2 regions of the Buttiauxella sp. AC038 genome follow, and region 2 is predicted to be linked to the other one. Evidence: predicted binding sites of a transcription regulator. Region 2 holds the regulator's gene; the other holds the start of a gene.
What was found. Region 2 encodes PhoB, which activates phosphate uptake and scavenging genes when phosphate is short. Its sites were predicted from a motif close to CTGTCATAAAACTGNCNNAT; they were not measured.
Positions count from the first base shown of each region.

Region 1 (4,431 bases), 390 kb from region 2:
TTTTTCACAGACGAAAAACGATCAGCTTGCAGAACCGATGTTCTTTGGCCAGTCGGTTAACGTGGCTCGCTACGATCAGCAAAAATATGACATCTTCGAAAAGCTGATTGAAAAGCAACTCTCCTTCTTCTGGCGTCCGGAAGAAGTGGACGTTTCCCGTGACCGTATCGACTATCAGGCGCTGCCCGATCACGAAAAACACATTTTCATCAGCAACCTGAAATACCAGACTCTGCTGGACTCCATTCAGGGCCGCAGCCCGAACGTGGCCCTGCTGCCGCTGATCTCCATTCCTGAGCTGGAAACCTGGGTTGAAACGTGGGCGTTTTCCGAAACTATCCACTCACGCTCTTACACCCACATCATCCGTAATATCGTTAACGATCCGGCGATTGTGTTTGACGATATCGTCACTAACCAGGAAATCTTAAAGCGCGCGAAAGATATCTCCGGTTATTACGACCGTCTGATTGAGATGACCAGCTACTGGCATCTGCTGGGTGAAGGTACGCACAACGTTAACGGCAAAACCGTGACCGTGAACCTGCGTGCGCTCAAGCGCCAACTCTATTTGTGCCTGATGAGCGTGAATGCGCTGGAAGCGATTCGCTTCTACGTCAGCTTCGCTTGTTCCTTCGCATTCGCCGAGCGCGAACTGATGGAAGGCAACGCGAAAATCATCAAATTGATTGCCCGTGACGAAGCGCTGCACCTGACCGGGACTCAGCATATGCTGAACCTGATGCGCTCCGGTGAAGACGATCCTGAAATGGCAGAAATCGCCCAGGAATGCCGCCAGGAATGCTATGACCTGTTCGTACTGGCCGCCGAGCAAGAGAAAGAGTGGGCAAGCTACCTGTTCCGCGACGGCTCGATGATCGGTCTGAACAAAGATATTCTGTGCCAGTATGTTGATTACATTACCAACATCCGTATGCAGGCAGTCGGCCTGGATTTGCCATTCAAGACGCGTTCAAACCCAATCCCATGGATCAACGCATGGTTGGTTTCTGACAACGTGCAGGTCGCACCGCAAGAAGTAGAAGTGAGTTCTTATCTGGTAGGTCAGATTGATTCGAACGTTAACACCGACGATTTAAGCGATTTCCAGCTGTAAGTTATGGCTCGAATTACGCTACGAATCAGCGGAGCACAGCTCATTTCTGAAGAGAATCACCCTTCTTTGCTGGCGACACTGGAATCCCACCAGGTCGCCGTGGAATATCAGTGCCGGGAAGGTTATTGCGGCTCCTGCCGCATCCGTCTGACGGCAGGCGAAGTGAAGTGGCTTACCGAACCGCTGGCGTTTATCCAGCCCGGTGAAATACTGCCCTGCTGCTGCCAGGCGCAGGGTGATATTGAGATAGAGATGTAAAAAAACCTCCCGCAGGAGGTTTTTTATTTTCTGGGGATTACTGACCTTCCCGCGCTTTCATTTCCTGGTGATGTTTGTTTTCACCCACCATCACCACCAGCAGCAGAATCACGGCCATAATACTGCCGCCGATCATCACCATAAAACCGCCATCCCAACCGAAGAAATCAACGGTGTAACCGACAATCGCACTCGCCGCGACCGACCCACCAAGATAGCCGAACAAACCAGTGAAGCCCGCTGCCGTTCCCGCGGCTTTTTTCGGTGCCAGTTCCAGCGCGTGCAGGCCAATCAGCATCACCGGTCCGTAGATCAGGAAGCCAATCACAATCATACATGCCATATCCACGCCCGGATTTCCCGGCGGGTTCAGCCAGTACACAATGGTCGCAATCGTCACAAGAATCATAAAGAACACACCAGTAGCACCGCGGTTGCCTCTGAACACTTTGTCCGACATCCAGCCACACAGCAGCGTGCCAGGGATCCCCGCATACTCATACAGGAAGTAGGCCCAGGATGATTTATCCAGCGCGAAGTGCTTCACTTCTTTCAAATACGTTGGCGACCAGTCGAGAATGCCGTAACGCAGCAAGTAGACAAAAACGTTAGCAATGGCGATGTACCACAGTAGCCGGTTAGGGAAGACGTACTGCATGAAGATCTGTTTAGCCGTCAGTTCCTCTTCCGTTTTGTCGTTGTAGTCGTCCGGGTAATCATTTTTGTACTCTTCGATTGGTGGCAAGCCGCAGGATTGCGGGGTATCGCGCATTAATGCAAAGGCAATCAATGCCACCAGAATCGCCGCAAAGGCTGGCATATAAAGTGCCGCATGCCAGTCGTTAAACCACGCCATCCCGAGTAAGAACAGCAACGGCGGCAACCCCCCACCCACGTTATGTGCGCAGTTCCAGACAGAAACAATTCCGCCACGCTCTTTCTTAGACCACCAGTGCACCATGGTGCGCCCACACGGCGGCCAGCCCATGCCCTGGAACCAGCCACATAAGAACAGCAGCACAAACATTACTGCGATGCTCGATGTCGCCCATGGCACAAATCCCATGAATAGCATGACTAACGACGCCAGAATTAAACCGGCGGGTAAGAAAACGCGTGGATTAGAGCGGTCAGAAACCGACCCCATGATGAATTTTGAAAAGCCGTAGGCGATAGAAATACCGGAAAGCGCGAATCCTAAATCCCCTCGCGAGAAACCTTGCTCAATCAAGTAGGGCATCGCCAGGGTGAAGTTTTTACGCACCAGATAGTAGGCCGCGTAACCGAAGAAAATACCCAAAAAGATTTGCCAGCGCAGGCGTTTATAAGTTGGATCTATGTGCTCGCTTTTCAGCCGTGGCTGATGGGCGGTAGGTTTGAAAATGCTCAGCATAAATGCCTCCGTGGCAGGTTTTATCAGGCAATGTTCTTTTGCGAGCGCATGTTAAGAATTATCCCGTCTGGTTAGTGTGAAACACCCCACAAATTATTACATTTTTATTACAAACTATCGAAATAGTGCATAACATCACACTTAACTTTCGATTTATGCTCGAATTTGCTCGATATCAAACATTAATAATCTTTTCTGTGGCTGAATAGCGTTCAAGAGGTTCTTTCCAGGAGAAGCGCATGAACGCGGATAGCAAAGAAAGGGATGTCATTATTATTGGTGGAGGTGCAACGGGTGCCGGGATTGCCCGCGATTGTGCGCGACGCGGGTTACGCACGCTACTACTGGAAAGGCATGATATCGCCACCGGTGCGACAGGCCGAAACCATGGCTTACTCCACAGCGGTGCGCGATACGCCATGACAGATAGCGAATCAGCCCGCGAGTGTATTGAAGAAAACCGCATCCTTAAACGCATTGCTCGCCACTGTATTGAGCGCACAGACGGGTTGTTTATCACCCTTCCTGAAGATGATTTAGCCTTGCAGTGCATGTTTATTGCGGCGTGCCAGGACGCCGGAATCAATGCTCAACAGCTCGATCCTAAAGAAGCATTACGGATAGAACCTGCGGCCAATCCTGCGCTTATCGGTGCGGTTCGCGTGCCGGATGGAACTGTCGACCCCTTCCGCCTGACCGCCGCCAATATGCTCGATGCCAGAGAACATGGCGCAGAAATTCTTACCGGGCAGGAGGTTACCGGGTTGATTCGCCAGGGCAGTCGCGTAACGGGTGTCAGGGTCTACAACCACCAGAGCCATCAACGCCACGATTTATATGCAAATATCGTCGTGAATGCTGCCGGGATCTGGGGGCAGCGTATCGCTGAATATGCTGATTTAAGTATTCGTATGCTGCCTGCAAAAGGCTCGTTGCTGATACTCGGGCATCGCATCAACAATATGGTGATCAACCGCTGCCGCAAACCTGCTGATGCCGATATTCTGGTGCCCGGCGATACCATTTCGCTGATTGGTACCACGTCAACACCTGTTGAGTACGACCAAATCGACAATATGCGCGTCACACCGCAAGAGGTCGATATCCTGATTCGTGAAGGGTCTAAACTTGCGCCCAAACTCGCAGCCACCCGCATTTTGCGTGCCTATGCTGGCGTTCGCCCACTGGTTGCCAGCGATAACGATCCGAGCGGGCGCAACGCCAGCCGGGGGATCGTATTGATGGATCACGCAAAGCGTGACGGAATGGACGGCTTTATCACCATCACTGGCGGCAAACTCATGACCTATCGCCTGATGGCTGAATGGGCCACCAATGCGGTGTGCGAAAAACTCGGTCATTCCAGCCCCTGCACCACCGCAACCGTCCCACTTCCTGGTTCAGGAAGCTCGCAAGAAGAGACACTCAGTAAAGTCATTTCGCTACCGCCAACCATCCGCCGCTCTGCTGTCTGGCGCCACGGCGATCGTGCTGAACAACTTCTGGCGGGCGACCGCCTGAGCAACAGCCTGGTTTGCGAATGTGAAGCGGTAACGGCCGGTGAAGTTCGCTACGCGGTCAATAAACTGGCTGTCGCCAATCTTGGCGATTTACGCCGTCGAACCCGCGTAGGAATGGGTACCTGCCAGGGTGAGTTATGCGC
Region 1 is NZ_CEEDCQ010000001.1:3,594,158-3,598,588, forward strand. Features, by position in the region: gene nrdB (class Ia ribonucleoside-diphosphate reductase subunit beta) at 1-1,117, shown strand, start outside; gene yfaE (class I ribonucleotide reductase maintenance protein YfaE) at 1,121-1,375, shown strand; gene glpT (glycerol-3-phosphate transporter) at 1,413-2,768, opposite strand; gene glpA (anaerobic glycerol-3-phosphate dehydrogenase subunit A) at 3,008-4,431, shown strand, end outside.
Region 1: the regulator PhoB is predicted to act here: its motif matches at 2,862-2,881, upstream of glpT (glycerol-3-phosphate transporter).

Region 2 (4,431 bases):
GGGCAGGCCAACTGCGGTGACCAGGAAGCCAAGGGAGGCAATCCAGACATGCTCACCAGCCTGTAAACCCACCATTGGCGGGAAAATGATATTGCCTGCTCCGACAAACAGCGCAAAGGTCATAAAGCCCAGTGCGAGGATGTCTCGAGATTTCAAATGATGAGTCATAAAATTTATACAGCCTGTGGATGTGTGGTGTTGAAAGTTTTGAAAATATTCAAATTTTTATACGGGTTAACTCGGCATAAAAGCGGCAATTGGTAGTTACGACAGCGGAAAATCCTTTCCTGGATCGGTGGAGAAGAATAGTTGTTTGAATTACCACTCAAATCCAGTCGGTCTACCAATTACAGGGGCGCAATTAAAACGCTTATAGCGTTTGAAGGCAAGAAGGGATCCAAAAACCAGATTGATATCCTTAAATTAGCCAGAAAGTTAGAGGATAAGTTTATCCATCAGAAAATATCATGGTCGTTTGTGCGGTCAAATTACAACCAATCGAGGATTATTGATTTACATCTGAGCAAAAAAAACACAGACCAGAAGACTGGCCTGTGGAAAGTTTTTTTGACACAGCCAGAGCAAGCTACTCTGGCTGAACCACTTTTTCGTTAACGATAAGACGCTCAGGCAGTACAAAGGAAAAGGTCGTTCCTTTACCCGGCTGGCTTTCAATATGAAGACGCGCATCATGATGGCTCAAGGCATGTTTCACTATCGCAAGCCCCAGCCCGCTGCCACCGGTTTGCCGTGAACGCGCTTTATCCACGCGGTAGAAACGCTCGGTCAGGCGTGGAATGTGTTCGGCTGAAATGCCCGGTCCCGTGTCCGCAACGCTAAAGCACGCCCCACCCGCAGCCCGTTTCCAGCTCACGGTAATATGTGTGCCATCTGGTGTATGGTTTACGGCGTTATAAACGAGGTTTGAAATCGCACTGCGCAATTGTTCTTCATTACCAAACACTTTTAAAGCCGGATCAATATCAAACTGTAACGTCTGTCTTTGCTGGCTGAGAGTTTGCGCTTCGCGCTCCACCACACGCAACATCAGTGGCACATCAATCTTTTCATTGAGCACCATCGCGGGTGCAGCTTCAATTTTTGACAACGTGAGAAGCTGCTTAACCAGCCCTTCCATACGCGAGGTTTGTTCGCGCATCGTGCCCAACGCTTTCTCGCGCAGCGGGCCTTCAAGGGTTTGATCCTGCATCATCTCCAGATAACCTTGCAGCACCGTTAACGGTGTACGCAGTTCATGGCTGACGTTGGCAAAGAAGTTGCGACGCGCCCCTTCAAGCTGGTGCATCTGAGTCACATCACGCGCCACCAGCAGCCACTGTTCGTCGCTATAAGGCATTACGCGAAATTCCAGATGGCGGCCATTATTGAGTACCAGTGTCAGCGGGCGAGCAAAATCTTTCTGCGACAAATAGCGGGTAAATTCAGGGTAACGCAGCAAGTTAAGGATGTTCTGCCCGTTATCATCCGGCCAGCGCAGTCCCAATAATTGTTGAGCAAGTCCATTACACCAAAAAATCGTCCCTTCTTCGGTGGTCAGTACGACCGCATCGGGCAATGATTCTGCACCGCTACGAAAGCGCTTAATCAAATTGCCTAATTCTTTTCGGCGCTTTTTATTACGCAGTTGCATCTGATGCAGGCCGTACAACAGCGGGTCCCAACTCCCCCGCCCCGGCGGAGGCGTCATGCTACGATCAACCCACAACCACCACGACAGACGTAGCAGATTCCAGAAATGCCAAACCAGCAGCCCAGTGACTGCCAGTAATAAAAACCAAGGTAAATGGCCAAAAATAAGGCCTAAAATGACGGCCGGTATACAACAGAGCACCAGCTCCAGTACCAGCCTTTTCCATGACAACCGTTCCAGCACGCGTCACTCTCCTGATAAGGAATTAAAAGCGGGTTGAGAACCGATAACCCGTACCGCGTACTGTTTGTACCATTCTGTCATGTCCACTATGTTCGAGCGCTTTGCGTAACCGACGAATATGTACGTCAACCGTTCGGTCTTCGACATAAACATTGGTGCCCCATACATGATTGAGCAATTGTTCACGGCTATACACCCGCTCCGGGTGTGTCATAAAGAAGTGCAGTAGCTTAAATTCTGTTGGCCCCATATCCAATGGGTTTTCCCCGGTCATCACGCGATGCGACGACGGGTCTAGAATCAGCCCCTGCATATCGATCACTTCTTCTACCGCCATCGGAGAGATACGGCGCATCACAGCTTTAATACGCGCCACCAACTCTTTCGGAGAAAACGGCTTAGTAATATAGTCATCGGCCCCGACTTCGAGACCTCGCACACGGTCTTCCTCTTCCCCACGCGCAGTCAGCATCATCACCGGTATATCACGCGTCATAGCTTCACGTTTCAGGTGCTTAATAAACTGAATACCGGAGCCGCCTGGCAGCATCCAGTCCAGCAGAATCAGATCGGGGAAAGGTTCGATAAGCAAGTTCACTGCACTGTCATAATCTTCCGCTTCAACTGGCTGAAAACCGTTTTGCTCAAGCACAAAACTGACCATCTCGCGGATTGGAGCTTCATCTTCTACGACCAGAATGCGTTTCGCCATGATTTGTCTTGTCCAGGGAATAATTATTGTTGTTTCAATGCGGTGCCATTATGCGTCAGATTTATGACAGATTTATGAAAAAAATGACTGTTCAGCAACCCATCAATTTCATTTATGACACAGAGACATATGCCGTTTTCGCCTTGCCCCTGCATCTTCAAGGGCGACGTGTATATAATCGGGACTTCATTTTTAAGCCACCGGACAGGTCATGCGCATAATTCACACATCAGACTGGCATCTTGGTCAAAATTTTTATACCAAAAGTCGCGGTCCTGAGCACCAGGCGTTTCTTGAATGGCTGCTCAAAGCTGCCGTTGAAAATGATGTGGATGCCATAATCGTTGCGGGTGATATTTTTGATACCGGCTCACCGCCAAGCTATGCGCGAGAACTGTATAACCGCTTTGTGGTGCAACTCCAGGCGACGGGATGCTCGCTCGTGGTGCTGGCAGGAAACCATGATTCAGTGGCGACGCTCAACGAATCCCGCGAGCTTATGGCCTGCCTGAATACATATGTGATTGCCAGTGCCCGCCATGATGCAAGCCAGCAAGCTATCCGGCTCAATACCAAAAGCGGCCAGGCGGGTGCGATTCTGTGCCCAATCCCGTTTTTGCGCCCACGCGATATTCAAAGCAGCCAGGCGGGGCTGTCCGGCCATGAAAAACAGCGTTCTTTAATGGAAGCCATTAGCGAACATTATCAGCAGTGTTATCGCGCAGCCTGCGATTTGCGCGCTGACGCGAAGCTGCCGATTATCGCCACCGGGCATTTAACGACCGTCGGCGTGACAAAAAGCGATGCAGTGCGTGACATCTATATTGGCACGCTTGATGCCTTCCCGGCGCAGCATTTCCCGAATGCCGATTACATAGCGCTTGGCCATATTCATCGTGCGCAATTAATTGGCGGCACCGAACATATCCGTTACAGCGGTTCACCTATTCCGCTAAGTTTTGACGAAACCGGCAAGACCAAGAGCGTTTATCTGGTTGAGTTTGCCGAGGGTAAACTTCATGAGGTCACCCCACTGACTGTTCCAGTTAGCCAGCCGTTAGCGGTTATCAAAGGCTCGCTGTCTGAAATTGAACAGCAACTAGAACAGTGGCGCGATGCCCCGGCAGAACCCAAAGTGTGGCTGGATATCGAAATCGCCACCGATGAATACCTGCATGATATGCAACGCCATATCCAGCAAATCACCGAAACGCTGCCAGTAGAAGTGGTGTTGCTGCGCCGTAGCCGTGAGCAGCGCGAACGCGTTATCGCCCAGCAGCATAAAGAAACCCTGAGTGAACTCACCGTTGAGGAAGTTTTTGAACGCCGCCTGGTTCAGGAAGAGACCACCGAGGAGCGTGCGCAGCGCTTGCGCACCCTGTTTGCTCAAACCGTTGCCAGTCTGCATGACACGGAGGAACAGGCATGAAAATCCTTAGCCTACGGTTAAAAAACCTCAACTCCCTGAAAGGGGAATGGAAAATTGATTTCACCAGCGAGCCTTTTGCCAGCAACGGATTGTTTGCTATAACCGGGCCAACTGGTGCGGGGAAAACCACGCTGCTCGATGCTATCTGCCTCGCGCTTTATCACAAGACGCCGCGCCTCAATACCGTCTCACAGTCGCAAAATGATCTGATGACTCGCGATACAGCCGAATGTCTGGCGGAAGTGGAGTTTGAAGTAAAAGGTGTTGCCTACCGCGCATTCTGGAGCCAGAACCGGGCACGCAACGCGGTAAACGGCAATCTACAAGCCCCGCGTGTGGAGCTGGCAGAAGTAGCCAGCGGCAAAATAGTCGCCGATAAGGTCAAAGATAAGCTCG
Region 2 is NZ_CEEDCQ010000001.1:3,981,080-3,985,510, forward strand. Features, by position in the region: gene brnQ (branched-chain amino acid transporter carrier protein BrnQ) at 1-168, opposite strand, end outside; gene phoR (phosphate regulon sensor histidine kinase PhoR) at 587-1,894, opposite strand; gene phoB (phosphate response regulator transcription factor PhoB) at 1,917-2,606, opposite strand; gene sbcD (exonuclease subunit SbcD) at 2,818-4,035, shown strand; gene sbcC (exonuclease subunit SbcC) at 4,032-4,431, shown strand, end outside.